3 regions of the Mesorhizobium sp. M0960 genome follow, and region 3 is predicted to be linked to each of the others. Evidence: predicted binding sites of a transcription regulator. Region 3 holds the regulator's gene; each other region holds the start of a gene.
What was found. Region 3 encodes PhoB, which activates phosphate uptake and scavenging genes when phosphate is short. Its sites were predicted from a motif close to TGTCATNNANCTGTCAT; they were not measured.
Positions count from the first base shown of each region.

Region 1: a site for PhoB is predicted at 6,610-6,626, ahead of NKH63_RS21685 (PhoX family protein). Genes of this name have one in related genera too.
Region 2: a site for PhoB is predicted at 1,206-1,222, ahead of NKH63_RS23180 (LTA synthase family protein). Genes of this name have one in related genera too.

Region 1 is NZ_JAMYNN010000013.1:56,480-66,437, reverse strand. Features, by position in the region: gene NKH63_RS21720 (DUF6647 family protein) at 22-816, opposite strand; gene NKH63_RS21715 (helix-turn-helix domain-containing protein) at 1,162-1,965, opposite strand; gene NKH63_RS21710 (SMP-30/gluconolactonase/LRE family protein) at 2,081-2,941, shown strand; gene NKH63_RS21705 (SulP family inorganic anion transporter) at 2,955-4,667, opposite strand; gene NKH63_RS21700 (helix-turn-helix domain-containing protein) at 4,849-5,118, opposite strand; gene NKH63_RS21695 (phosphatase PAP2 family protein) at 5,437-6,138, opposite strand; gene NKH63_RS21690 (hypothetical protein) at 6,153-6,491, opposite strand; gene NKH63_RS21685 (PhoX family protein) at 6,694-8,685, shown strand; gene NKH63_RS21680 (GNAT family N-acetyltransferase) at 8,789-9,469, opposite strand; gene NKH63_RS21675 (MarR family winged helix-turn-helix transcriptional regulator) at 9,466-9,909, opposite strand.
Region 2 is NZ_JAMYNN010000015.1:22,295-32,252, forward strand. Features, by position in the region: gene fabD (ACP S-malonyltransferase) at 38-1,015, opposite strand; gene NKH63_RS23180 (LTA synthase family protein) at 1,263-3,188, shown strand; gene NKH63_RS23185 (pilus assembly protein TadG-related protein) at 3,228-4,772, opposite strand; gene rpsF (30S ribosomal protein S6) at 5,237-5,737, shown strand; gene rpsR (30S ribosomal protein S18) at 5,737-5,985, shown strand; gene rplI (50S ribosomal protein L9) at 6,261-6,845, shown strand; gene NKH63_RS23205 (cyclopropane fatty acid synthase) at 6,998-8,287, shown strand; gene NKH63_RS23210 (YnfA family protein) at 8,370-8,693, shown strand; gene NKH63_RS23215 (small ribosomal subunit Rsm22 family protein) at 8,697-9,665, shown strand; gene NKH63_RS23220 (replicative DNA helicase) at 9,872-9,958, shown strand, end outside.
Region 3 is NZ_JAMYNN010000002.1:237,818-247,775, reverse strand. Features, by position in the region: gene pstC (phosphate ABC transporter permease subunit PstC) at 1-382, shown strand, start outside; gene pstA (phosphate ABC transporter permease PstA) at 386-1,237, shown strand; gene pstB (phosphate ABC transporter ATP-binding protein PstB) at 1,234-2,037, shown strand; gene phoU (phosphate signaling complex protein PhoU) at 2,070-2,777, shown strand; gene phoB (phosphate regulon transcriptional regulator PhoB) at 2,794-3,483, shown strand; gene NKH63_RS06175 (ROK family protein) at 3,493-4,737, opposite strand; gene xylF (D-xylose ABC transporter substrate-binding protein) at 5,024-6,064, shown strand; gene NKH63_RS06165 (sugar ABC transporter permease) at 6,207-7,538, shown strand; gene NKH63_RS06160 (ATP-binding cassette domain-containing protein) at 7,553-8,353, shown strand; gene NKH63_RS06155 (CHASE domain-containing protein) at 8,483-9,958, shown strand, end outside.

The DNA.
Region 1 (9,958 bases), on a different contig from region 3:
GCCCCCGAAGCGGCTTCAGCATCAATACAGGCAGTTCGTGCGAACCAACAGCGTGAAAGGATCGAGCTCAAATTCCTTCAGAAGGTCGCTGCCGAACAAGGCAAGCCACCGCTCTTGCGCCTCAAAGGCCGCCTTCTCGCGTTCTTCCGCGCATGCAAACTTCAGCCCGGCCACGGTTTGGACGTGATGGACCAACTCATGCACAAGTACCGACAGCTCCGCCGGGGTGCCGCCTGTCCAGCCCTCCGGCAAGAAGATAGTCCGTGCTTCGTCATCGTAGATAGCAATAACAGTGGGCTGCTTGCCAACATTGTCCGGACTGGCAAAATTGGGGCTGCTGTTCCAGCGATCCGCCGCCACGTCGCGAAACCGCAAACCTGCCATCCTGCGCGCAGGTACGAAGCTTACCGCCGGGGGCTCTTCGATCGACGGAAGGCCGAGTTCAGACGAAAGCCATACCGCTATTGCCATTAGCGCGGCCGGCTGCGAGCGGTCAGACATCTTCATGGGAGCAAGAGCACCAGGTGCGCCGGGCAATTGGATGCCGGGCCGGGCGGGATCGGGTCCCATAAGCTCCGAGTCGCCCGCGGGCGCGGCAAGCGTCGCTGATGCTACTACACCGGGTGCGCTGAGCAATTCGATATAAGGCAGGACCAACGGCGGCAATCCTGAGCCTGGATCGGCATTGGGTCCTCTAAGCTCCGGCTCGTCCGCGGACGCGGCAAGTGTCGCCGCCAGGATCACGCTTAGGACGCAAGGCAAGCATGCCCTTAAGAGCGCGCTCATGGTCACGACCTCCTTGATCGGCAGCGCCATCAATTTGGGAGACACCGCCGTGATGAAGAAACAACGCCACGAAAGAGCGTTCAGGTTTGCATTGCGGTCAACGAATGCGACGGCTTCGCGACGTGCTCCCGTAACCTGCGAAGCGATGCATAAATTACTGGCCGGTGTCCCGTGCGCACCTCCTGACGCCGGCCCCGGACTGCAAAGCAGCCTGGATAATCACAGGCTCACCCTACGCAAGCCGATGTCCATGCACATCGGCACGGTCACCCAATTTATAGGCGCCGCTTGCCTAGTGTTCGCGGCTTACAAGGCGTCTGTGGAGGACAGCAGCCTAAACCCAAGAATCCGACCTCAGTCGTTCCGTGATTTGACCTAGGCCGGCAGACGTCGTCCGTTTGCGGCGGCCGCAACTCGATTGTCCGTCCGCGCGCCTGCGTCGCGCGGATGTGGCCCGATCGGCATGATCACCGGGAACGGCGTTGCGCCGAACGCAAACGTCCATTTGTAGCCGACCAGCCCGTCTTCGGGCGTCGTGTGCTGGTCGTGATGAGCAAGCAATTTGGCGCGCTCCGCCAATTCCTCCGCCTCGCGCCTGACCATTTCCGCCGTTTCCGGCCGCATCCGCCTGGAGAAGCTGACGAATGTCGCCTCGCGCTCAAGATGGGTGATGGCCCAGCCGATGAAATTCTTGTTGGTCATCTCGAACAGCGGCCGCAATGGCCCGTCGAAATTCCACTGGATCGGCGCCTCGACCAGCAGCCTTGCCGACAGGCCGCCACCAAGCGCGACTAGGCCGAGTTCCTCGAGGTCGCGCAGATAGAGGAACATCGAAGCCTCGCTCAACCCTTGTGAGCGCATGATGCCTTCTGGCGTGAATTTCTCGGAAAGCATGACGAATACGAACAGCAGTGCCGGCCGCCCGGCGAGCCTGCGCTCGATCTCCGGCGCGATCCGGTTGGCAGGTCCCGGTCCCCTGTTCATCGAGCCGAGCACGTTCTCCAACTCCACGCCGGCGGCATCGCAGATCTCGATCAGCCGGTCGAGCTTGCAGTTGCGCTCATGGAAGATGCGCTTCACCGTCGGCTCGGAAACGCCCATCCGCTCGGCAAGGACACGGTAGGTCACGCCCTTGGCCTTAAGCGTCCGCTTCAGCGCTTCGAAGATCGGGCCGTTCATGGGATGCACCTCTTTTACGCGATTTGGTATCAGCCTTCGGTACTAGTCCCGATACATCTTCCCGAAAAGTATCGAAAAGCCTAGCTCTCCCCCATTCCATTACAGGAGACTAGCCATGAAGAGCCTCTTCACCTCGATACTTCTCGCTCTGGTCGGCATCGCCGCCGCGCCGGCAGTTCAGGCGGCCGAACTCTGGCGCGCTACCGGGCTTGAGCAACCGGAATCGGCGCTGTTCGATGCCGCCGGCAAACGCATCATCATCTCCAATATCGTTGGCAATCCCGGCGACGCCGACGGCAATGGATACCTGTCGGTCCTGTCTGTGGACGGCAAGATGGTTACGCAACATTGGACCGACGGCATGGACGCGCCCAAGGGCATGGCGATTGCCGACGGCAAACTCTACGTCGCCGACCTCACCCATGTGCGCGTCGTCGATCTCGCAAGCGGCAAGCTAACATCGACGATCGACTTGCCGAACGCGGTCTTCCTCAACGACGTGACCGCCGACGCGTCCGGCAAGGTCTACGTCACAGATATGCTTGCCGATACGATCTATCGCATCGACGGCGACCGGCCCGAACTGTTCGTCAGGGATGCGGCGCTTGCTTCGCCGAATGGCATCTTCGCCGATGGCGGCCGGCTGATCGTCGCTTCGTGGGGCAAGGGCATCAAGCCCGATTTCAGCACCGCGGAGCCGGGCGGCCTGCTCTCGGTCGATCTCGCCACCAAGGCAATTGCGTCACTGCCCGGCGCAGAAAAGTTCGCTAACCTCGATGGCGTCGTCGCCATCGGCGGCAGCGTTTACGCCACCGCGTATATGACCGGCACGCTCTACAGCTACAAAGCCGGCGGCACGCCGCAAGCGGTTGCGACGTTCAAGCCGGGCAGCGCCGACATCGGCACCGACGGCAAGTCGACAATCTTCGTGCCGCTGATGAACGACGGCGAGATCGCGGCATTAGGCCTCGACTAAGCCAGCCATCGGCTCAGGCGGCGGGCGCGGCTTTCTTCAGCTGCGCCCGCGCATCCGTGATCGAGGCGGCATAAGTCACCAGCGGCCGCTTGACGCCGTGGTTGATCAGCATGCGGCGTGTCTGCGGTGAAGCGCCTGCGATAATGAAGCGAACGCCGGCGCGCTTGGCCTTGTGGGCCGCGCCCTCAATAACATTGGCCGCCGTCGAATCGAAGAACGGCACCGCCGAACAGTCGAGGATGAAGTTCCTGCGCTGGTCGGCGATGCGGTCCAGCACCGTGCCGACGGTCGAGGCGGCGCCGAAGAAAAAGGCGCCCGATATCCGGTAGACCACGGTATCGGCATCGCTCGCCTCGCTGGAATCATAAGCGCTGGCGCGGTCGGCAACGTCTTCCTGGACCAAGGATTGATGGTCCGCCTCCACCGCGATGCTCTTGGCCATGCGGTCGATGAACAGCATCGAGCCCAGCGCAAAACCGACGACGATGCCTTCGGTCAGGTCGCGGAAGATGACGATCAGGAACGTCGCCAGCAGTACCAGCGCATCGCCGCGCGAGGCGCGCAGCAAGGTGGCGAAGGCCTGTTTCTCGAACATGTTCCAGCACACCACCGCCAGCACGCCGGCAAGTGCCGCAAGCGGGATATAGCTGGCCAGCGGTGCCGCCACCAGCATCAGGGCAAGCAGGATGGCCGAGTGCATCATGCCTGAGACCGGTCCATGCGCGCCGGCCCGTACATTGGTCGCGGTGCGGGCAATGGTGCCGGTGGTGCAGATACCGCCGAACAAGGCGGAGGCGATATTGGCGAAGCCCTGCGCCACCAACTCGCAATTGGAGCGATGCCGCCTTCCGGTCATGCCGTCAGCGACGACGGCCGACAGCAGCGATTCGATCGCCCCGAGCAGCGCAAAGGCGATGGCGTCCGGCAGCACGTCGATTATCCTGTCGAGGCTGAGCGGCGGGAAGGCCGGCCATTGCAGGCTGCGCGGGATGCCGCCGAAGCGCGTGCCGATCGTTTCGGCCGGCATGGCGAGCAATGCCACGACGAGTGATGCCAGCCCGATGGCAATCAGCATGGCCGGCCACTTCGGCCGAAACCGCTTCAACAGCGCAATGGTGATGATGGTCAGTGCCGCCACCGCGGTTGCGGCGAGGTTGATCGTTCCGGCCGCCTCGCCGATGGCCATCAGCTTCGGCACCAGCGGCCCCGGTTCCTTGCCGGCGAGCTTCAGCCCGAAGAGTTCGACGATCTGGCCGGAGAAGATGATGACGGCGATGCCGGCGGTGAAGCCGACGGTCACCGGATAGGGGATGAACTTGATGTAGGTGCCAAGCCTGAGATAGCCGATGGCAAGCAGGAACAGGCCGGCCATCATCGTCGCCAGCAGCAAGCCGTCGACGCCAACTCGCGCCACCGTCGCAGCCACCAGCACAATGAAGGCGCCGGCCGGGCCGCCGATCTGGAAACGGCTGCCGCCAAGCGCCGAGACCAGGAAGCCGCCAATGATCGAGGTGTAGAGCCCGCGCTCCGGCGTCACGCCTGAAGCAATGGCAATTGCCATCGACAGCGGCAGCGCCACGATGGCGACAGTCAGCCCGGCGATGGCATCCGCCTTGAAGTGCGCGAGCGTATAGCCCTCGCGCAGCACCGTCACCAGCTTCGGCGTGAACAGTTCGGAAAATGTCGGCCGTGCCGATTGATGCACTGCCCGCCGGGTCTGATCCATCGAGTGCCTTCCCCATGAAACCAAGGAGGCGGCGGGATCGTCGGCAGGACTGTCGGCGGTCGCCGTCGCGACTTGGAGCGGCGTGCGTCCAAATCGACGCACAGGTACACTCCAACACTTTTGAACCGCGCATTGGACTATCCGAAAATCGATTTCGATTTTCGGCGATGCGGCAGTACCGTCAGCCTTGCGGGTTCTGCGGCGTGACAGGCTTGAGGCGAACGCCCCTGCCGCCACGCTCGCTCGCCTGGTTGTCGCCGATCAGCTCGACCCCGGCCTCTTCAAGGGCCTGGATGACCTTCATCAGCGTATCGACCACGCCCCGGACCACGCCGTCGCTCGCTTCCATGCGCTGAATGGTTGGAAGCGAAACCCCGGCGCGCTCGGCGAGCGTCTTCTGATCGATGCCGGCCAGCGCCCTCGCGGCACGCATCTGCGCGGCAGTGATCATCGGCCAAAACCCCCGTCTGAGTCTGCGATATCACGTATAATACCTTCATTATGATGGTTCAAGCATCATCTTGCATATGTGAAACATGCAGCACTCTTTGCCAGCCGATGCGCTAGCATGCTACAATTTCGGCATCGTTTGGCGGGACATCCATTGCGATCCCGATTTCACAGGCAACGACTCAAAAAGGATGAGCAGGTGAAGATATTCAATGCGTTGGCGACCTCGACAGCCTTGCTGTCGATGGTTTTCCTGCTGGCAGGCTGCGGCCATGGCCTGATCAACAGGCTGATTTGACCGCAAATCGACTGACATGAGTCAGGTGCCGCCGGCCCGCCCGAGCCATCGCTGCAGGAACCGGGCCGCAAGCCAGCACAGCATCGCCCAGGCAAAGCCGGCGCACCAGCCGGCCAATACGTCGGACGGCCAGTGGACGCCGAGATAGATGCGGCTGATGCCGACCACCACCGTCGTCAGCACCGCCAGCCCGAGCACATAGATCTTCGTTGTCCGCCCGGGCAAAAACCGCGCCGCCATGCTGCCCAGCGTCAAATATGTCACCGCCGACAGCATGGCGTGGCCGCTCGGAAACGAAAGCGATGCCACGTCGGCGAGATGCGAGACCAGATCGGGGCGCGGCCGGTCTATATCGAACTTGAGCACGCTTGACAGGATCTGGCCGCCCGCTACCGCGATGAACATGAGAAGCGCCGCGCCTGGCCTGCGGATGAGGAGCAGATAGACGATCATTGCTGCCGTGATCAGCACCAACACGCTGGCGCTGCCGAGGCTGGTGATGTCGCGCATCGCTCCTTCCAGCCACGCCGGTCCGATCGGATTGTCGGGTTGGCCGGCCTTGCGGAAGGCAAGCAGGATTTCGGTATCGAAGGCATGCGGCGTGGTGGCCCGCGCCATCTCCATTAGCTCCTCGAACCCCCACAGCCCGCCGGCAATGATCAGCCCGGCCAGCAGAACCGGGAACTCCAGCCAGTTGCGCAGTCTGCTTGCGGTCTTCTTCATCGGCCCGATCGCAGTTACAGCCTTTGCAGATAGGGCCCGAGCGTGATCAGCGCCACAGCTGCGATAGCAAGCACGATGCCGGTTGCCTGTAAGGCATTGACGCGCTCGCCGAAGAAGACCAGCGCCACCACATTCACCGACACCAGCTGGATCACCGCTGACAGGCTGAACGACACCGACATGCCGAATTCTCGGATCAGCCTCAGCATGATCAGATTGCCGAGCGAATAGAGCGCTAACGTCAGCACGATCTTGCCGAGGCTCGGCGCCAGTCCCCATTGCTTCGCCGCCGTCGCCGCCAGCAGGAAGATCACTGTCGAAATGCAGAGCTGCCCAAGTCCCCAGAAACTCACTTTTTGCTCCTCCCGATGCGGTCCTTACGCGCCTGCCGCAGCTCTTGTTTCCGAAGCGCCGGTCGCGGTCAAGCGGGCCGATGTTGGATACGAAATCGCAGGTGGCAATTAGCCGGCATGTCATCAAACTGTGACCTGCCGGCGATACCGGATTGGCCAGGCAACACGCTCCAGCAATCCATCCAGCCAGAGGCAGGCCCCTATGACCGAACATCGCACCCCTGACGCCCATTTCCGCACCAGCCTGCTCGAGGAAAACGATGGGCCAGGAGCCAATCCCAGCGACAACCGCACCATGGGTGAGATCATCGCCGCGCGGTTCTCGCGCCGCGGCTTCCTCAAGGGCTCGCTTGCCGTCTCGGCCATAGCCGCTACCGTCAGCCCGCTGGCGCTGATCACCGCCGACAACGCCCGCGCCGCCGAAGGCTCCGCCTTCGCTTTCGACGAGCTCGAGGCCGGCATCGACGACAAGCATCACGTCGCACCCGGCTATGACGCCGACGTGCTGCTGCGCTGGGGCGATCCGCTGTTCGCCGATTCGCCGGAATTCGATCCGACAAAACAGTCGGCGGAAGCCCAGGCCAGACAATTCGGCTACAACAATGACTATGTCGGTTATATCCCGATCGACGGCTCGGCCGAGCACGGCCTGCTGGTCGTCAACCACGAATACACCAATCCGCACCTGATGTTTCCGGGCCTCGTCACCATCGTCGATGGCAAAGCCAAGCAGGCGCCTCTCAGCAAGGAACAAGTCGACGTCGAGATGACGGCGCATGGCGGCACCATTGTCGAGATCCGCAAGGAAGCCGGCAAATGGCAGGTCGTTCGCGACGGCAAGCTCAACCGCCGCATCACCTCCAACACTGAGATCGCGCTGTCCGGCCCCGTCGCCGGCCATGACCGAGTCAAGACCAGCGCCGACCCGAGCGGCACGAAAGTTGTCGGCACCGTCAACAACTGCGCCGGCGGCGTCACGCCGTGGGGCACCTATGTCATGGCCGAGGAGAACATCCACGGCTATTTCTCGGGCGAGCTGCCGCAAGGCCACAAGGAAGCCGCCAATTACAAGCGGCTCGGCATTCCCGAAGGTGCTTATGAATGGGCAGCGCATTACGACCGTTTCGACATCGGCAAGGAGCCGAACGAGCCGAACCGCTTTGGCTGGATCGTCGAGGTCGACGTCCAGGATCCGACTTCGGTGCCGAAGAAGCGCACCGCAATGGGCCGCTTCAAGCATGAGGGCGCCGAATCGATCGTCGCCAAGGATGGCCGTGTCGTCTTCTACCTCGGCGACGACGAGCGCTTCGACTATGTCTATAAGTTCGTCACCACAGGCAAGTTCAATCCGGACGACCGCGCCGCCAATATGGATTTGCTCGACGACGGCACCTTGCATGTCGCCAAGTTTGCCGACGACGGTTCGGTCGAATGGCTGCCGATCGTCTTCGGCCAAGGGCCGCTGACGGCGGAGAACGGCTTTGCCAGCCAGGCCGACGTGCTGATCGAGACGCGCCGCGCCGCCGACCTGCTCGGCGCCACCAAGATGGACCGCCCTGAAGACATCCAGCCCAATGCCGCCAACGGCAAGGTCTATGTCATGCTGACCAACAATTCGAAGCGCAAGGCCGATCAGGTCGACGCCGCCAACCCGCGTGCCGAAAATGCCTTTGGCCACATCATCGAGATCGTCGAGGACGGTGGCGATTTTGCCGCCACCAAGGGCAAGTGGGAGGTGCTCTTGAAATGCGGTGATCCCTCGGTTGCGGCAGTCGGCGCCACCTTCTCGACCGCAACCACGGCCAATGGCTGGTTCGGCATGCCGGACAATTGCGCGGTTGATTCGACCGGCCGCCTCTGGGTCGCCACCGACGGTCAGGGTCCGAAGGCCACTGGCCGCACCGACGGTCTGTGGGCGGTCGATACGGAAGGGCCGGCGCGGGCGACCTCAAAACTGTTCTTCCGCGTGCCGATCGGCGCCGAAATGTGTGGTCCCCTGTTTGCGCCGGACGACCAGACCGCTTTCGTTGCCGTCCAGCATCCAGGCGACGGTGGCGAGGACTGGGAGGCTTTCGGCCGTCCGTCCTACTATGAGGATTTGTCGACCCGCTGGCCCGACTTCAAGCCGGACATGCCGGTGCGGCCGGCGGTCGTTGCCATCACCAGGCAAGGTGGTGGCAAGATCGCGGTCTGACACGCAGCAAGGTCTTGCAGTCTCAAGGAAGGATTTCGGCGATACGAAATCCTTCCTTTCCCGATGCGGGATGCATCCATGCTACGCATTATGCGCCGACGAATCATTCGGTGCGCTGAACCACGGCCACATTCATTGTGCTTCGCAACCTGAAGCCAATGGACTCGTAAAGTCTAATGGCCGTGGCGTTGCTGGCATAAGCGTGGAGATAGGGGACTTCGCCGCGCGCCACTATCCGGTTTGCCACGAATATGGACAACAGCTTGCCCAGGCCACCGCCGCGAAATTTCGGATGTGAGCACACTCCGCTGAGTTCGGTATAGCCAGGTTGCTTCATGCGCTCGCCGGCCATTGCTGCAAGTCTGCCCTCGATTTTCACACCCCAAAAATCGCCCAGGCTCAAGGCTTCGAGCGTGAATGGGCCAGGCTTGGTGACCAACGCCAGAGCCAGCATCTCAGCGGCGTCGTCTCGCGTCAGACGTTGCACGCGCCCGTCGGACACGATCTGCAATGGCTGCTCGGCAATCATCTGAACCCCGGCCGCGGTCGAAGTCGCGGAAAGCCCCGTGGGCAGAGCAATGGCGTCCGCTTGAAGCAGGATCACACTCTCGCCCGGGGAGACAAGCTTTTCGAGCGCCCGCAGGCTTTCCGCGTCGTCCGCGCCAGTGGCGGCGAAAGGAACAATCGACGGCCGATATCGCCTGGCGAGGTTGCCACCTTGCGCGAAGGCCTGATGTCGCGTCTGAAGCGCGCTCCAGATCGGGCGGTCAAGCAGGTGTTTCATTGCACGGCATCTCTCGGTTTTGGTGCACGACGGTCGAGAGGAGCCGCGGCGAGGCCGTCCTCGATGGCGGCCAACTGATCGAGAAGCGGCCCCGAAAGATCCGCGCACAGATCCGCGACGGCGTTCTCGATGCGCGGCCAGACCTCGCGCTTTGCGACATCGACCAGCCGCCGGCCGTCCCTGGTGAGGGAGACGATCCTGCGCCGCTGGTCATCGATCGACGGACTGACCTCGAGCAATCCCAACTCGGCGAGAAGCGAGACGCTTCGCGTTACGCCTGGCTGCGCGATGCCAAGGGATTGCGCCAGTTCCCCGACAGGCAGGGGGCCTAGCCTGTCGAGCGCGGCCAGCAGTGGGTACTGGCTCGCCTGAACCGGAACATCCAGCCGGTCGAGCAGGCGCTGCGCCTCCGCTTGCAGTTGCTCGCCTATACGCTTCATCCTGCTGCCCAGGCACAGGAAGCCAAGCGATCGTATGACGTCTTCCACA
Region 2 (9,958 bases), on a different contig from region 3:
GATACATGTATTCATGTAGCGGCAAGCACAGATGAATTCAAGCTACGTGGTCACCCAAGGCGGCAAGTGCCGTCTCGACCTCCGCCGCCGATCCGATGCTGCTGGTGGCAATATCGCGGTTGATGCGGCGGGCCAGCCCCGACAGCACCTTGCCGGCACCCACTTCGTAAAGCGTCGCAACGCCGTTGCTGCCGAACCACTCCACCGTTTCGCGCCAGCGCACGCGCCCGATCACCTGTTCGACGAGTCGGCGGGCGATCTCGTCGGGATCGCTCGTCGGGGTCACCGTAACATTGGAGACCAGCGGCACGACCGGCGCACTCTTCGTCACGGCGGCCAGCGCCTCCCGCATGATCTCGGCCGCAGGCTTCATCAATGCCGAATGGAAGGGCGCCGAGACCTGCAGCATCAGCGCCCGCTTGGCGCCCTTCTCCGTGCATAGCCTCGCCGCCAGTTCGACCGCTGGCCTGGCGCCGGAGATCACCAGCTGGCCGCCGCCATTGTCATTGGCGATCTGGCAAACCAAGGCTTGTGCGGGATCTTTGGCGGCGCCCTGGGCGGCCTCTGCGCAAGCGGCTTCGACGTCGGCCTGTTCCAGCCCGATGATCGCCGCCATGGCGCCCTCGCCGGCCGGCACAGCCGCCTGCATGGCATTGCCGCGGATGCGCAACAGCCGGGCGGCGTCGGCGACCGAAACGAAACCTGCGGCCGCAAGTGCCGAATATTCGCCGAGCGAGTGGCCGGCGACATAGGTGACCTTGCCGTTCAGGGAGAAGCCGCGCGCCTCCAGCGCCCGGATTGCGGCAAGCGACACCGCCATCAGCGCCGGCTGGGCGTTGGCGGTCAGCGTCAGCGTCTCTTCCGGGCCTTCCCAGATCAGCTTCGATAGGTTTTCGCCGAGCGCGTCGTCAACTTCCTCGAAGATCCGCCGCGATTCCACAAAGGTATCGGCGAGGTCCTTGCCCATGCCGACAGCCTGGCTGCCCTGCCCCGGAAAGGTGAATGCGATGGCCATCGGCGGCTCCCAGCTGCTGGTTCACGTTGCCTGTGACGCAAGGCGTGCGGCCAAGTCAAGTCCAACCTTGATCGCGTAATATCGGCCGAGTGCCTGTTTCGGCAGGCTTTTTGGCGATCACTCATGATGAAAACCGCTCACGATTTGTTTGCTGGCTCTTCTTATTTCCGCCACAGGCGCTAGGCTTTGCGTGACAGTTCGATGACAATCGAGTGACGCTTTTGTTGCGGGCCGGGGAACTATTGAAGTGGCAAAGACCAAGCAGAGCGCAGCCGAGGCGGCGCCCCAGTTTCTTGAAGGCGATCCGTCGACCGGCTATCTGCCGGCGCGCAAATGGCCTGTCATCCGCTATGGCCTTATCAGCTTGCTGGCTGCGGCCATCCTTGTGTTTGCCATCGAACTGATCGTGCGCGGCAACTTTGCCGGCACCATTGATTTCTTTCTGCAGCCTTTCAAACCCGGCTGGACCACAATCATCATTTTTGCGCTGATCCTCATCGGCCTCGACGCCGTGCTCGGCCGCAGTCATCAGAGCCTGATGATCGTCGCGCCGCTGACATTGTCGCTGGCGTTCGTCGGCCACCAGAAGTCGCTGTATCTCGGCGATCCGCTCTATCCGACCGATTTCCTCTATTCCCGGCAGATCGTGGCACTGATGCCGCTTCTGGTACGCGATCGCCCGGGAACCGCCATTGCCCTGGCGATCGGCATCGTCGGCGGACTGTCGCTGCTCGTCTACGGTTGGCGGCTATGGCGCCGCCGCGTTCCGGCGCTCAGCCACAAGGGCCGCCTTGCCCGGCTGACGCTGACAGTACCGCTCATCGCCTTCTTCGTTTCCATCATGGACTATGCCACTTTCTCGTGGACGCGCGACCGGCTGCAGATCATCCCGATCATGTGGGACCAGAAGGAAAACTATGCCTCGAACGGTTTTGCGCTCGCCTTCGCGCTGAACGTCCCGATGGCGCATGTCTCGGCGCCGCCCGGCTATTCCGGCAAGGCGATCGAAGCGATCGGCAAACCGCAGGTGACGGCTTCGGTACCCGCCGAGAAGCCCGACATCATCGTCGTCATGAGCGAATCCTTCTGGGATCCGACCAAGCTACCCGGCGTCACCATCACGCCCGACCCTATCCCCAATGTGCGGGCACTGCGCACGGGTTACATGTTCTCGCCCGAATTCGGCGGCATGACGGCCAACATCGAGTTCGAGGCCCTGACCGGCTTTTCCAACGCCTTCCTGCCGGCGGGCAGTATTCCTTACCAGCAATATGTGCGGACACCGACCCCGTCACTGGCGACCTTCCTGAAAAGTCAGGGCTATCGGGCACGCGCCATCCACCCCGGCACCAACTGGTTCTGGAACCGGGGAGCCGTCTATGCCGATTTCGGCTTCAACGACTTCAAGTCCGAGGAGACGTTGCCGCCCATGCAAAAACGCGGACCGCTCGCGTCGGACGCGGCGATGACCGACGAGATCATCCACGAGGCCGATACCAGCGCCGAGCCGGTGTTCTTTTTCGCCGTCAGCCTGCAGAACCACGGGCCGTATGAGCCGTATCGCTATAACAATCCGACCCATAAGGTGCAGGCGCCGATCAGCCAATGGGCGCGTGAATCGCTGTTGAGCTACGCCGAAGGCTCTTCCGACGCGGACCGCGGCCTCGAGCGGCTGATCGAATGGGCGAAGAAACGCCAGCGGCCGACGGTCATCGCCTTCTTCGGCGACCATCTGCCGCCGCTTGGGCCGGTCTACGTCGAGACCGGTTTCATGAAGGACAATGTCGCGCCGCGCAAGGAGGCGGCCGACCAGATGCTGCTGCATCACCAGACGCCGCTGATCGTCTGGTCGAACCGCAGCGGCCCGGCCGAGGATCTCGGCGCCGTCAGCCCAGCCTTCCTGCCCTACCATATCCTGAAGACTGCCGGCATCAGTCATCCCTATTATACCGGCTTCCTCGGCCAGTTGCGGGAGCACTACCGCGTCATCGACCGCAATTTGCTGTTGGCACCGGCGGGCGACGCCACCCCCGATTGGTCGCGTCAGAAAGAGATCGACCCGGCAATCCGCGACTTCCGTCTGCTGCAGTACGACATGATGTTCGGCAAGCGCCATGCGGCGCCCGACTTCTTCCCCGAAACCACAGGCAAAGTGGCTGCGCACACGAGTTGAGCAGCGGCGGCGGAACGGCCGTTGGGCGACTGACGTCGTTCAGTTCGTCAAGTGCAGTTGCGAGATCGAGCTTCCGATTTTCAGGAAGACGCTTTCGAGCTGACTGACGTCGTTGGTCGGGTAATAATCCGACGGCGACGACGCGCAGGCCTCGTAGAGCTTGCGGTTGGCTGCGGTGTCGGCCTGCAGCAGTACTGTGAAGATCTGCACGTCCTGTTTCTTCAACGTGTTGCAGACATTGGTTGTCCAGTCGTCGACATTGCGCGCGGCCGCGGTCTGGTCGCTGGATCCGAACCGACCCGAAGCCAGGAACCCGTAAGAGCCATAGTCCGACTTCTGTGGCGTATCCTTCGCGCCATAGACAACATTTTCGCCGTCGGTGAGCAGCAGCACCGTTTTGGTCGTGCCTGACGCCCTGAACGGCGCGCCGTCACTGTAGGGCGGTTCCGGCGAGAGTACCCGCATCCCCCATGACAACCCTTCCGAAACATTGGTCCCCGAGCCGTTCCATTCGATCATCTCACTGACGGCCTTACGCAATTTGTCGAAATCGTCGGTCAGCGGCACTATCGGCGTCGGACAGGCCCGGTTTGGGCCGATGGTCAGGGGGCCTTTCTTGTCGTTGATCAGCTTCATCGTCGAAACACTGTACTTCGCGATGTCGCCGGTGAGGCCGGGAAGCAGGGTGATAACCGTATCGTCGAGATAGGAATTATTGTAGCCGGTCGCCGAATTGCCATAGGAGCTGTTCGGATTTTTGGCGTTACCTGGATCGTCCGGCGCGAAATAAGGTACGAACAGGGTGTCCGGTTTGTTTTGGTCGGGCGAAATGTCGGAAACATTGTTGGTTCCGGGCCGCGCCTCGACGCAGCCTCTCCATTCGACGCCCAATTGCTTGAACAGGTCCATATGGGTGATGCGCTTGCCGCCGACCAAGGGGAAATTGGCGCCATTGTTCGGCGATTTGCCGGCCATGTCGATCCAGGACGGATCGTAGTCCTCGCCCTTGACGTTGACCGCGGTGACGAACGGCACCACTGCGACACGTACGCTGCGTGTCGGCGACTTCGCGGCTTCGAGCATATCGATCAAGCCCGTCGCCGCCGTCCGCAATGCGCCGATGCGATCGTTGCTGGCCATCGACCCGGTATTGTCGAGCACCAGTACGACTTCGAGCTGATTGGTCGATTCGACGGCGCCAGCATCGACCGTGATGCGCTTGTCGTTGCCGAACAGGAAAGCGAAGTTCAAGTTGACGTCCGCCGCGGCGACAGCCTTTGTCTGGATGTAATTGAGGCCCCTTTCGACGGTAAGCGTCGCTTCGGCGTTCCTCAACTCGCTGTGGCCGGCGACATTGGTCTGGAAATAGCGGTCGAACACGTCCTTGCGCGTGGCCTCGATGTCGCCGAGATGCGAAGATGCAAGGTTCGCGGCATCGAGCGCGTTCTGCAAGCTGACCTTGGCCCTCATCAAGGTGGACACGTCCACGGCAAAGGCGACGGCCGTCAGAACCGCAGGCAACCCGAACGCCAGCATCAGGGCAAAGTTGCCGCTCTTCGAACGGCAGAACTTGTCGAACAGCATTTTACCCCCAAACCGCCTTGCTGGCGGCCGCGCGCGAACTGTTTCGTTTTGCATTCGCATGATGAACGGCGGGTTGCCACCACGCCCGCCGGCACGGGGAACTTCGCATGATGGTTAAGGTCAGGTTTCAGGAAATCCGTAAAACCTTGCCATCGAGGTCCGTTGTGCTCTGGAAGGTAGGGCGCTAGTCGAGCCGTTTGGCCTGTCGTTTGGCCTTGCTTTGCGGTCAAATTCCTGTATAGACGCCCGCAATCTGCCGGTCCTTGCTGGGGGCTGAACGGAGGGCCGGAGGTTTTCGAAACCTTCGCGTGGAGCCAGAAGCGCTTCCGCCTCCCGTGTCTCCGCTCTCGACCGTCTCGTCATGCTCCTTTCTTCCCCGTCTTCGCAAGGATTGCGGGTCAGAGAAGTTGCAGAGGCTTTTGCCGCCGGGAACCGGGAGAGAAACGAAGAAAGGCACGAACACTATGGCTCTATACGAACATGTGTTTCTTGCCCGGCAGGACCTCTCGCAGCAGCAGGTCGATGCACTTGTCGAACAGTACAAGGGCGTCCTCACCGCGAATGGCGGGTCCGTCGGCCGGGTCGAGAACTGGGGACTGAAGTCCCTCACCTACCGGGTCAACAAGAACCGGAAGGCATATTATACACTCATGGACATCACCTGCCCGCCGGCCGCGCTGAATGAGATGGAGCGCCAGATGGGCCTGTCCGAGGACGTGCTGCGTTTCCTGACCATCAAGGTCGATGCGCATGAGGAAGGCCCGTCGGCAATGATGCAGAAGCGCGAAGAGCGCTCGGAACGCGGCGGCTTCGGCGACCGCGACCGTGGCGATCGTGGCCCGCGCTCATTCGGCGACCGCGATCGCGGTGACCGTGGTGATCGTCCGCCGCGCAGCTTCGGCGATGGGGGTGCCGATCGTGGCCCGCGCCGTCCGCGCGAAGGCTTTGAAGGAGCCGCAGAATAATGGTCGACATCAACCAGATCCCAACCCGGCGCCCCTTCCACCGTCGCCGCAAGACTTGCCCGTTCTCCGGCGCCAACGCGCCGAAGATCGACTACAAGGACGTGCGGCTTCTGCAGCGCTACATTTCCGAGCGCGGCAAGATCGTGCCGTCGCGCATTACCGCCGTCAGCCAGAAGAAGCAGCGCGAACTCGCCAAGGCGATCAAGCGCGCCCGCTTCCTCGGCCTGCTGCCCTACGTGGTCCGCTAAGACTGATTAGTTGACCATGATCTTATCCGAAAACCGGTTTTCACTTTTCGGGATCATGGTCTAGCCAGCGGGCGGTTCGCCGCCCGCTTTTTTCACCGGCCACGACGGGCGTAGCTGGATCGAACACCAAATCCCGGGTTGGATTTCGACAAGAGATCCTAACTGCCGCGACAGGCAGGACAGCGACACAGGCGGCGACGCCCCAGCTTCCTGACCTGTTCCAGACAATTCGGCGCCGATCCTGAGGATAGGCGCCCAACCGAAGGAACAAAACCATGGAAGTCATTCTTCTCGAACGCGTTTCCCGGCTCGGCCAGATGGGCGACACCGTCAGGGTCAAGGACGGGTTCGCCCGAAATTTCCTGCTGCCGCAGGGCAAGGCGCTGCGCGCCAACGAAGGTAACAAGAAGAAGTTCGAGGGACAGCGCGCCCAGCTCGAAGCTCGGAACCTGGAGCGCAAGTCCGAGGCCGCGCAGATTGCTGAAAAGCTCGACGGCAAGAGCTTCATCGCCGTGCGCTCGGCCGGCGAGACCGGTCAGCTCTATGGTTCGGTGTCGACGCGCGACATCGCCGAGCTGTTGACGGCGGAGGGTTTTTCGGTGAACCGCAACCAGATCCTTCTCAATCAGCCGATCAAGACCATCGGCGTCACCAACGTGGCGATCGCGCTGCACCCGGAAGTCGAGGTCACCATCACGCTCAACATTGCCCGCACGGCCGACGAAGCCGAGCGCCAGGCCAAGGGCGAAACGCTGACCACCGCCGAAGCCATCTACGGCGAAGACATCAACGACAATGCGCGGCCGGAAAATTTCTTCGATCCGAACGCGGAGTTCGAGGGCGGCGAAGACAACGGCTGATCGTTGTTCGCCGGCATTCGTCGGCTAATACCTATCTGGACCAATGCCCGGGCCTCGCACCCGGGCATTTTTATGCCAAATGGAACTTTTCGAATCCCTATATCTTGATGCAGAATAGGACAGCATGTCTGGCCGAGAGGGGACAATTGGTCATGAATATTCTGCTTAAGCGCGTTCTCGACCGCCTGGTCCGCACAGGCAATCTCAAGGTGACAGGGCCGCAAGGCTCGATGGTGACTTTTGGTGACGGCAGCGGCGAGCCGGTGCACATGCACATCAAGACAAGGCATGCCGAGCGCGCCATCACTTTTGATCCGATGCTGGCGGTGCCGGAAGCCTACATGGACGGTGAACTCGACATTATCGAGGGCGGCGCGCTGGGGGTGATGCGCATTGCGTTCCAGAACATGGGCAGCGGCGGCATCGATGCCACCTGGTCGAAGGCGATCGAGGGTCTGCGCCACGCCTTCCGGCGCCTGCAGCAGATCAACACGGCGTCGCGGGCGCGCCGCAACGTGCAGCGCCACTACGATCTGTCGGGCGACCTCTATCGCCTCTTCCTCGATGAAGACATGCAGTATTCCTGCGCCTATTTAGAGCAGCCGGACATGACGCTCGATGAGGCCCAGGCAGCCAAGAAGCGCCACATCGCCGCCAAGCTCAGGTTGAAAGCGGGCCAGACGGTACTCGACATCGGCTCCGGCTGGGGCGGGCTTGGCCTCTATCTCGCCAAGGCGTTCGACGTCGACGTGCAAGGCGTGACGCTGTCGACCGAGCAGCACGGCGTCGCCACCGACCGCGCGCACGCGCAAGGCCTGCAAAACCGGGTGCATTTCGACCTCAAGGACTATCGCGAGCTCAATGAGCGTTTCGACCGCATCGTCTCGGTCGGCATGTTCGAGCATGTCGGCGTCAATCATTTCCGTACCTTCTTCGACAAGTCGGCGACGCTGCTGAAGCCGGACGGTGTCATGCTGCTGCACACGATCGGCCGTTCCGGTGTGCCGTGGGCGACCAGCGCCTTCATTCGGAAATACATCTTCCCGGGCGGCTATATCCCGTCGCTCTCCGAAGTGATGCCGGCTATCGAAAAGTCGGGGCTCGTCGTCACCGACATCGAGGTTCTGCGGCTGCATTATGCCGAGACGCTGAAGCATTGGGGCGAGCGCTTTGCCGCCAACCGCGACAAGGCCAAGGCGATCTATGACGAGCGCTTCTGCCGCATGTGGGAGTTCTATCTTGCCGCCTCGGAAGCTGCCTTCCGATGGCAGGATCTGGTGATCTTCCAGATCCAGATTGCCAAGAAGAACGACACGCTGCCGGTGACGCGCGACTACATGGCCAGTTGCGAGAAGGCGCTGGAGATGCGCGATCTTGGACGTCGTGAAAAGGCTCCTGCCGCCAAGCCCACTCGCCGCCGCAAGGTGGCGGATCCGGAGTAGACTGCCGGCGATCGCGCCATTGCCGCTTGCCATTGCCGGCTGGCACGCTGAAAAAGGTCTCGTCAACGCGGGACCTTTTTTCATGACCTACCTCCTCTACGTCGCCGCCGCACTTGCCGAGATCGCCGGCTGCTTCTCGTTCTGGGCGTGGTGGCGGCTGGATAAGTCGCCGCTGTGGTTGGCGCCCGGTCTCGTCTCACTGGTGCTATTCGCGTGGCTGCTGGCGCTTGTCGACACCAGTGCGGCGGGCCGGGCCTATGCCGCCTATGGCGGCATCTACATTGCCGCCTCGCTGGTCTGGCTATGGTTGGCGGAAGGCGTGCACCCCGACAGTTGGGATCTTGCCGGTGCCACGATGTGCATCATTGGCGCCTCGGTCATCGTGCTCGCACCTCGGGCTGCGTAGGCCATGGAACTGCCCGCCCCGCTTAGACAAGGCGTCGACCGCCTTCTCGAACAGGTGCCGTTGCCGATGATCAAGCAAGCGGCCAAGACGCTGTCGGACCGCTACCGCGCCGAGTTGCGCGATGGCCGCCTGCACATGGCCGAAGAAATGGCGGTTAAGGCCTATCTGGCAACGCGGCTTCCGGCGACCTATGCGGCCGTCCGTGCCAGCCTCGATGCGGTGGGCGAGTCTCGGCCCGACTATGCTCCGAAGACCTTGCTCGATGTCGGCGCCGGCCCTGGCACGGTGCTTTGGGCCACAATCGATCTCTGGCCCGATCTCGAACAGGCAGTGCTGCTCGAGGCCGGTGCCGCGGTGCGGCGGGTCGGCGAGGCGCTTGCCGCCGAGACAATCCATGCCAAGACCGCCTGGCTGACCGGCGACGTCACCATCGACCTGGTCGATCTGGAGCCGGCCGAGCTGGTGACTTCGGCCTATGTGCTGGATGAGATCGCGCCGGCATCGCTGGCAAAACTAATCGACCGGCTCTGGCAGCTGACCGCCGACACGCTGCTGGTCGTCGAGCCAGGCACGCCGGCCGGCTGGCAGCGCATCCTTGCCGTGCGGCGGCAGCTGATCGAGGCGGGGGCGCACGTGCTCGCGCCCTGCCCGCATGAGGCGCCCTGCCCACTTGTCGCTCCCGACTGGTGCCATTTCGCCCGCCGCGTCGCCCGCTCGCGCCTGCACCGTCTGGCCAAGGATGCCGAGGTGCCGTGGGAGGACGAAAAGTTCATCTTTGTCGCCGCTTCCCGTCATCCGGCCGCTCCGCCCCGCGCGCGGGTGATCGCACCACCGAAATCGGGCTCCGGCAAGGTCTTGCTGAAGCTTTGCCAACAGGATGGTCATGCCGCCGAGCGACTGTTCACGAAGCGCGACGGCGAGACGTTCAAGGCCGCGCGGCGACTGGACTGGGGTGACGCCTTGCCGGAATGATCGGCAGCTATTTTCCTGTTTTGTTCTCGCCCAAGAACGGTTAGGCTCGCCATCTTGATTCGAGTCAATCGAGATTCTTTCCACCGAAGTATCTTGGCTGTGAATCGCGGGCATCAAAGTTGGTTGGTTGGGGACTGATGCAGATAAGTCATCACCGACTTGTCTCGTTCTGATATCGAGAGACCGGGATCAGGACCGGGGACATCATGGCAGAGGCAGCACGAAAATTCGGCGTGGCGGAAACACCGCTCTATCGCGAGGCGCCGAACAACATCGAGGCCGAGCAGGCGCTG
Region 3 (9,958 bases):
CGTCTTCGATACGGTGCCGGCGGTGCTGAAGGAATCGGCCTACGGCATCGGTTGCACGACCTGGGAAGTGACCCGGCGCGTGGTCATTCCCTATACCCGCATCGGTATCATGGGCGGCGTCATGCTTGGCCTCGGCCGCGCGCTCGGCGAAACCATGGCGGTGACCTTCGTCATCGGCAACGCCCACCGCATCAGCGCCTCCCTGTTCGCGCCGGGCACGACCATCTCGGCGACCATCGCGAATGAATTCACCGAGGCCGACGGCGATCTCTACACCTCTTCCCTGGTTTCGCTCGGCCTGATCCTGTTCGTCATCACTTTCCTGATCCTTGCCGCCGCCCGCTATATGCTGATGCGGATCGACGCCCGTACGGGAGCCTGACCGATGTCGACATCCTCATCGCTCCACAGCCGCCGCAAAGCCAGAAATTCGGTGATGATGGCGCTTTGCGTCGTCGCCGCCGGCATCGGGCTTGCCTGGCTGGCGCTCATTCTCGGTGCACTGGTCTATAAGGGCACAGCCGGGCTTTCGTTCGCGGTCTTCACCGAGATGACGCCACCGCCAGGCGAGGCCGGCGGCCTGCTCAATGCAATCGCGGGCAGCCTGCTGATGACGATCATCGCCGTTGTCGTCGGCACGCCGATCGGCGTGCTGGCGGGAACCTACATGGCCGAATATGGGCGTTTCTCGCGCATCACCACCGTCGTGCGCTTCATCAACGACATCCTGTTGTCGGCGCCGTCGATCATCATCGGCTTGTTCGTCTATGAGTTGATGGTGCGGCCAATGGGGCATTTCTCGGCCATAGCCGGCGCCGTTGCGCTTGCCATCCTGGTCATTCCGGTGGTCGTGCGCACCACTGAAGACATGCTCAACCTGGTGCCGAACGCGTTGCGTGAAGCCGGCGCCGCGATCGGCGCGCCGCGCTGGGTGGTGATCCGTTCGGTCGCCTACCGCGCCGCATTGTCCGGCATCGTCACCGGCATATTGCTGGCGATAGCACGCATTTCCGGCGAGACGGCGCCGCTGCTCTTCACCGCGCTCAACAACCAGTTCTGGAGCAGCAATATCAACGCGCCGATGGCCAGCCTGCCGGTGACCATCTTCCAGTTCGCTCTCAGCCCTTACGAGGAATGGCAGCAACTGGCGTGGACCGGCGCACTCATAATCACCCTGACGGTTCTGGGCTTGAGCATCCTCGCCCGCAGCCTTACCGGACGCAGAGAGGACAGATGACACAGATGTTGTCCGCGGACATGACGATGACCGAGACGGTCGCCGAGAAGACGAAGATCGAGGTCAAGAACCTCAACTTCTACTACGGCCAGAGCAAGGCGTTGAAGGACATCACCTTGTCGCTGCCCGAGCGCAGCGTCACTGCCTTCATCGGCCCTTCGGGCTGCGGGAAATCGACGCTGCTGCGTGTGTTCAACCGCATCTACGAACTCTACCCGAAGCAGACAGCCGAGGGCCAGGTGCTGCTCGACGGCAAGAACATTCTCGACCGCTCGCAGGACCTCAATCTCCTGAGGACCAAGATCGGCATGGTGTTCCAGAAGCCGACGCCGTTCCCGATGTCGATCTACGAGAACATCGCCTTCGGCGTCAGGCTTTATGAGAATCTGGGCAAGTCCGAAATGGACGGCCGCGTCGAACAAGCGTTGAAGCGGGCCGCGCTGTGGGGCGAGGTCAAGGACAAGCTCAACGCCAGCGGCTTGAGCCTGTCAGGCGGCCAGCAGCAGCGGCTTTGTATTGCCCGCACCGTGGCGGTGAAGCCGGAAGTCATTCTGCTCGACGAGCCGGCTTCGGCACTCGACCCGCTGTCGACCGCCAAGATCGAGGAACTGATCGACGAATTGCAAGCCGACTACACGATCGTCATCGTCACCCACAACATGCAGCAGGCGGCGCGCGTATCGCGCCAGACCGCCTTCATGTATCTGGGTGAACTGGTAGAGTTCGACCGGACCGAGAAGATCTTCACGTCGCCCCGCGAGAAGCGCACGCAGGATTACATCACCGGCCGCTTCGGCTGAGCCGTTCCGATCACGCATATGAGGACAGGACCATGGGCGAACACACAGTCGCTTCTTTCGACGAGGATCTCGAGCAGATCAGCAAGCTGATCCGCGACATGGCCGACCTCGCCGGTTCGATGGTCGGCGGGGCGACCAAGGCCCTGTTGAATTCTGACAACGTGCTGGCGCAACGCGTCGTTTCCGACGATGCCATCATGGATGCGCGTCAACGCGAACTGGACGACCGCGCCATCACCCTGATCGCCAAGCGCCAGCCGATGGCCCACGATCTGCGCCATGTCGTCGGGGCGATCCGCATGGCCGGCGATCTCGAACGCATCGGCGACCTTGCCAAGAATATCGCCAAGCGTGTGAGTGCGGTCGGCCTTAGCGTCACACCGCGCGACCTATCGCATTCCATCGATGCGATGGCGCAGCTGGTGCTCATCCAGGTGCAGGGCGTCATCGAGGAGTATGCTGCAGGCGATGCGGCCGCGTTGGCCAAGCTACGCGCCGCCGACGAGCGCATCGACGTCAAATATACGTCGGTGTTCCGCGAACTGTTGACCTACATGATGGAAGACCCGCGCAACATCACCGCTTGCACGCATCTGCTGTTCTGCGCCAAGAATCTGGAGCGGATCGGCGACCATGTCACCAACATCGCCGAAAATGCGTATTATGTGCTGACCGGCGAGCAATTGCCGGTCAATCGTCCGAAGCAAGACGAAACGACAATGTCCGCACCGGCGACATGATGGGGGTGCCCAGCCGATGATCGCACCACGCATAATGGTGGTGGAGGACGAGGAGCCGTTGGGTGTGCTGCTCCGCTACAATCTCGAATCCGAAGGCTACCAGGTCGAGGTGGTGACACGCGGCGACGAAGCCGAGATCCGTTTGCAGGAGAATGTGCCCGATCTTCTGGTGCTCGACTGGATGATACCAGCGGTTTCCGGCATCGAGCTCTGCCGCCGGTTGCGGGTGCGCCCCGAAACCGAACGGCTGCCGATCATCATGCTGACCGCGCGCGGCGAGGAGAGCGACCGGGTACGCGGTCTTTCGACCGGCGCCGACGACTATCTGGTCAAACCGTTTTCGACACCGGAATTCATGGCCAGGGTCAAGGCGCTGCTGCGCCGCGCCAAGCCGGAAGTGCTGTCCAGCGTGCTGAAGGTCGGCGACATCGTGCTCGATCGCGAATCGCACAGGGTGTATCGCAAGAAGACCGAGATCCGGCTCGGGCCGACCGAATTCCGGTTGCTCGAATTCATGATGCGGCATCCGGGCCGCGTCTTCTCGCGCAGCCAGTTACTCGATAATGTCTGGGGCGAGACGATCTATATCGACGAACGCACCGTCGACGTGCATGTCGGGCGGCTGCGCAAAGCCGTCAACAACGGCCGCATGCCTGATGTCATCCGCACCATCCGCGGTGCCGGCTACGCGATCAGGGAAGATTGACCCGCCCAGTCAGGCTACGTTCTTTCTGACGCCGGGCCTCATTTGCGCGCCCGGCGCGAAAATCTGCTGGTCGACGAAGCTTAACGCCCGCATTGCACAGCCTTCGCGGATCAGCGGCAATTCGTTCGGCTCGGTATCGAAGGAGATCGAGCCCGAATGCTGGCCGCCGGCGGTCTGGGCGATGGCCTTCCGCAAGGCCGGCTCGATCAGATCAAAGGCGGCGGCACTGGCGCCGACCATTGCGACCGGTGCCGGATCGATCAGCGCGAACAGCGAGCCGAGACCGAAACCCAGCGCTTCGCCGGCCTTGCGGTAGGCTTCGCGTTCCGGCCCGTCCTTCTCGCGCGCCCGAACCACCAGCGCGCGCATGTCGGCGTCGCTGACGTCGGCGACCGGTTGGCTGTCTTCGCTCATCTGCGTGGCGTTGCGCCAGATGGCGTAATTGCCGGCATAGGCCTCGATGCAGCCGCGCCGCCCGCAACGGCAGAGCGCGCCGCCCGGACGATGGATCATGTGGCCAAACTCGCCGCCCGAGGAATGCGTGCCGGTGAACAGCTCGCCCTTCAACACCAGCCCCATGCCGATGCCGTGCGAAAGCAGGATGGCGATGAAGTCGTCGCGATAGCGATCCGGATCGCGCCAGCGCAAAGCCACCGCCATCATATTGCAGTCGTTCTCCACCGTGGCCGCGATGCCGAATTCATCTTCCAGCATGTCGGCAAAGGCGATGTCCGTCTGGGGCGTGATCGGCGACCACAGCATGGCGCGTGCAGGGGAGTCGGTAATTCCCTGAATCGCCAGGGCGATGCGGGCGACACTGCGGACGTCAAGATCTGGATCGTCCAGCCGGCGCCGGACGATGGCCATGCATTCGCGGATCAGTTCGTCGCGCGGCATGGTCAGCGTGTCCAGCCGGCGCTGTTCCTCGGCGACCACCTGCCCCGCATAGTCGATGATGGCGGCCGACAGGAAATTCAGCGACAACACCACGGTCAGCACCGCCGCCGCTTCCGGATTGAGGGCGAGGCCGACCTGCGGACGACCGCGTTTCAACGAAACGGGTTCGCTTGCCTTGCTCTCGGCGAGGATGCCTTCCCGTATCAGGTCGGAGGAGATCGCCGATATGGTCGAATGGCTGAGGCCGGTGGTTGCGGCGATCTCCGTACGCGATGGCTGGCCGGCCCGGCGCACGGCCGAGATCACCATCGCCCGGTTGCGCCGGCGCAAATCGTCATGGCGGATTCCGACCGACATCGTTTTGCTTTCCTCCCGGTTTGCCGCGGCCGCTCATGAACCGGAAGCCGTCGGTAATGCCGACAAATAGTGTCGGATGAGGCAAATAGTGTCAGATGCAGGGGGCGCTGTCATCGTTTATTCCGAAGCTCGAAAAAAGTCGCAGCAACATCAAAATCCATCAGAATCGATGTTGACAGCAGCGGGAGATCGGGCCAGTATTTTTTCGAGGCTCGAAAAAATTAGCGCCTCTAAGCTGGCCTTTGGGGCCAATTGGTCACGCCGTACGCGGCGCAGGGAGGATATGATGAAGAAATTCACGACCGCCATTCTGGCGGGTGTCGCCATGACGCTGGCGCTTGCGTCGGTGGCGCAGGCTAAGGACAAGGTCATCGGCGTTTCCTGGTCGAACTTCCAGGAAGAGCGCTGGAAGACCGACGAAGCCGCAATGAAGGCGGCCATCGAGGCTGCCGGCGACAAGTATATCTCCGCCGACGCACAGTCCAATCCGGGCAAGCAGCTCACCGACGTCGAGAGCCTGATCTCGCAGGGCGCCAACGCACTGATCATCCTGGCGCAGGACGCCTCGGCGATAGGGCCGGCCGTGCAAAAGGCGCTGGACGAAGGTATTCCGGTTGTCGGCTACGACCGGCTGATCGAGAACAAGGACGTCTTTTACCTGACCTTCGACAACAAGGAAGTCGGCCGCATGCAGGCCCGCGACGTGTTCAAGGTGAAGCCGGAAGGCAACTATGTCTTCATCAAGGGCTCGGGCGCCGATCCGAATGCCGATTTCCTTTTTGCCGGTTCGATGGAAGTGCTGAAGGACGCCATCGACAGCGGCAAGATCAAGAATGTCGGCGAGGCCTATACCGACGGCTGGCTGCCGGCCAACGCCCAGAAGAACATGGAACAGTTCCTGACCGCGAACGACAACAAGGTCGATGCGGTGGTCGCCGCTAACGACGGCACTGCCGGCGGCGTCGTCGCCGCACTGACGGCGCAAGGGTTGGCTGGATCGGTTCCGGTCTCGGGCCAGGACGGCGACCACGCCGCGCTGAACCGCATCGCGCTCGGCACACAGACGGTCTCGGTGTGGAAGGACGCGCGCGAGCTCGGCAAGAACGCCGCCGAGATCGCCTCGCAATTGGCCGACGGCAAGCAGATGACCGACATTGCCGGCGTGAAGGATTTCACCACGCCCGGCGGCAACACCGTAAAGTCCCTGTTCCTGACCCCGGTCGCCATCACCAAGGACAACCTCAACGTCGTCATCGACGCCGGCTGGATCAAGAAAGAAGAGGTCTGCGCGGGCGTGGCGGCGGGCGCTGTTCCGGTCTGCAACTGATCCGAGTTTCCGAGAAGTCCGAACGCCGCGGCCGCTTGCCGCGGCGTTTTTTCAAGAAAGAATTGTTTTTCCGCTTCCGGCGGATAACTTCTAGGCTGCTTCCGGCATCCGCGGCAGACGGCAACCCGGCGGGAGAAACATCATGACCGACACGACTTCCAACACGCCGGTCGACAGCTCGACGGCAGACCGGGCGCGGGAATCGGAGGCCGGCGTCGTTGCCCGATTTCTCAAGGCAACCGAACTCGACACGCGCATGCTCGGCATGGTCGGCGCGCTGCTGGTCATCTGGGTCGGGATCCACATACTGTCGGGCGGGCTCTTCCTGACGCCGCGCAATCTCTGGAACCTTTCGGTGCAGACCTCGTCGGTGGCGATCATGGCGACCGGCATGGTGCTGGTCATCGTGATGCGTAACATCGATCTTTCCGTCGGCTCCGTGGAAGGCGTGATCGGCATGGTGATGGGCGTGGCGCAGGCCGAATTCCTCGTCCGCATCATGGGATTTCAGCTTGGCAGCCCCTGGCTGTGGGTCATCGCACTGGCCGCCGGCCTGGTGCTCGGCCTGGCTATCGGAGCGTTTCAGGGTTTCATCATCGCCTATCTCCAGGTTCCTGCCTTTATCGTGACGCTCGGCGGATTGCTGGTCTGGCGCGGCATGGCATGGCTGATCACCAGCGGGCGCACCGTTGCGCCGCTGGACAGGACCTTCCAGCTGATGGGCGGCGGACCACGGGGCTCGATCGGCGCCACCTGGAGCTGGATCGTCGGTGTCCTCGCCTGCGCGGCCGTTGCCTTCATGCTCTTCAACGGCCGCTCGCAGCGCAAGCGCTTCAACTTTCCGCTGCGCCCTGTCTGGGCGGAAAGCTTGCTCGGCGTGATAGCCTGCGCCGCCATCCTCGGCGCCGTGTGGATCGCCAATTCCTATCCTTGGCCGGTCGGCATCGTACGCCAATATGCCCAGCAGAACGGCATCACCGTTCCCGAGGGCGGGTTGTTCATCGCCCACGGCATCGCCATACCTGTGCTGATGGCCGTGGCCGCGGGCATCGTCATGACCTTCATCACCAGACGCACCCGTTTCGGCCGCTATGTCTTTGCCATAGGCGGCAATCCGGAAGCGGCCGAACTCGCCGGCATCAACACACGCTGGGTCACCATGAAGGTGTTCATGATCATGGGCGTGCTGGCCGCGATCAGTGCGGCGATCGCATCGGCGCGCCTCAACGCGTCGACTAATGCGCTGGGGACCCTGGACGAGCTGCTGGTCATCGCGGCGGCCGTGATCGGCGGCACGTCGCTCGCCGGCGGCTCCGGCACGGTGCTCGGCGCCATGCTCGGCGCGCTTTTGATGCAGTCGCTGCAATCCGGCATGGTGCTGCTCGGCATCGATTCGCCGCTGCAGAGCATCGTTGTCGGCGCCGTGCTGGTGGTCGCGGTGTGGCTCGATACCGTCTATCGCAAACGGGTCTAGTGAGGAGAACGAGCATGGCAGACAGGACCGCTCCCACGGGCACGCCGCTGATCGACATGCGCAACATCTCGATCGCCTTCGGCGGCATTCGCGCCGTCGACGATGCCTCGGTCGATCTTTTTCCGGGCGAGGTGATGGCTTTGCTCGGCCATAACGGTGCCGGCAAATCGACGTTGATAAAAATCCTGTCCGGCGCCTACAAGCGCGATGCGGGCCAGATTTTCGTCAACGGCGAGGAGGCTTCGATCTCCAATCCCCGCGACGCCAAGAAGTACGGTATCGAGACGATCTACCAGACGCTGGCGCTGGCCGACAATGTCGACGCGGCTGCCAACCTGTTTCTCGGCCGTGAGCTGATGACCGGCTGGGGTACGCTCGACGACGTCGCCATGGAGGCTGAGGCGCGCAAGGTGATGGGCAGGCTCAATCCGCGCTTCCAACGCTTCAAGGAGCCGGTGGTAAAGCTTTCGGGCGGCCAGCGGCAGTCGGTTGCGATCGCCCGCGCCATCCTGTTCAACGCCCGCATCCTGATCATGGACGAGCCGACAGCGGCACTCGGGCCGCAGGAGACGGCACAGGTCGGCGAACTGGTCAGGCAGCTCAAGGCCGACGGCATCGGCATCTTCCTGATCAGCCATGACATCCATGACGTGTTCGAGCTTGCCGACCGCGTCTGCGTCATGAAGAACGGTCGGGTTGTCGGCACGGCGCGCACGACCGATGTCACCCAGGACGAGGTGCTCGGTATGATCATCCTCGGCAAGTGCCCGCCCGGCGCCATCCCAGGGCCGGGCGCCCTGAAGATCGCGGCCTGAACGAGAATTAGCCGGCTAATCACAAGTCGCCAAAATGTGCCAGCAGTCACCATGCTTTGGCCTCGCCATTGTGTTGGCGTCGGGAGTTGCCCATAAAGATGCCGAACCGTCCACGGGACGTATCGGCAATTGAAGAAACTCTTTCCGACCGTAGCTTTCATCGCCGTCGCGCTGATCAGCCTGACGATGGCGGGTTTTGCCTATTTTGCCACCCAGGAAGCCGCCCGTATAAAATTCGAGGCGACGGCGGACGACGCGCTTAACCGGATCGAAAGCCGCATCGACCTGGACCTGTCGCTGCTGCGCTCAACCCGGGCATTGTTCGATGCGCGCAATGGCGGTATCTCGCAAGGCGAGTTCAAGGCTTTCTTCAACGCGCTCGACATCGACAATAATTTCGCCGGCCTGCGCGGCATCGGCTTCCTCCGCCTGGCGAAAACTGAAAACGAGGCGGCGGTCGAGCGCGATATCCTGCACGATCACGGCGCAAGCCATCCGATCTATCCCGACACGAACTTGCCGTGGCGTACGCCCATCGTGCTGTTCGAGCCGCTGGACCCGTCCAATAAATCCAGCATCGGTTATGATATGTTCACCGGGCCGGTGCGGCGCGAGGCGATCGAAAAGGCGATGGTCGACGACCAGCTGCACGCCAGCGGGCTCGTGCAGCTCGGCAAGGATACGGGTGCCGCGCAGACCTTCACCGGGTTCCTCGTCTTCGTCCGGCTCAATGTCGAAACCGCGCCGGACGCCGTCAACGCATCGAGATCTTCGACTGCCGGCTTCCTCTATGCGGCCTTCCGCTCCCGGGACCTGTTCCAGGCTGCGCTCAGCCGGGCACCTCTGTTGCCGGTCAACACCGAAATCTATGACGGCGCTGTGAACAGTGACAACCTGCTGTTCCAGTCGGAAACGCCGCCTGTTTCGGCCCTTGGCGACAGGCTGCTGATCACCCGCAAGATCACCGTTGCCGGTCGGCCGTGGGTCGTCCTGTTCAGGCCGACAAGTGCTTTCTCGCAACCTTCCTCGCGTGCCATTCCGGTGATGCTCGGATTGTTCGGGCTACTGCTTGCGGGCGCCATCGCGCTGGTGGCCCGCTATCAGGAGCGGGCCTATGAGGCGGTCTCGCTGCTTCACGAAACGACCGAAAAGAGCCTGCTGGAAAAAGACCTGATGCTGCAGGAGATGAAGCATCGCATCAAGAACTCGATCACGCGGGTGCTGGCAATCGCGCGCCAGACAGCATCGCACACCGCCGACGTCCAAGAGTTCTCGGCATCATTTTCGGCTCGGCTGCAGGCGATGGCGGCTTCCCAGGACATGCTGACGCGCTCACGCTGGCAGAAAGCCGATCTCGGCGACCTGCTGCGCATCGAGCTTGGCCAGGTGTTCGGAAGCGAGCTTCCTGAAGGGCTGTTGTCGGGACCGGAGGTTCTTCTCGACGAAAAGACGACGCAGGCACTCGGCCTCGTCTTTCACGAACTGGCGACGAATGCGCTGAAGCATGGCGAAACCGGCAATTCAGTCGGTGCGCTCAAGGTCGACTGGTCGCTCGAAGGCCGCGGCGGAGCCCGGACATTGGCTCTCAACTGGCGCGAGGCCGGG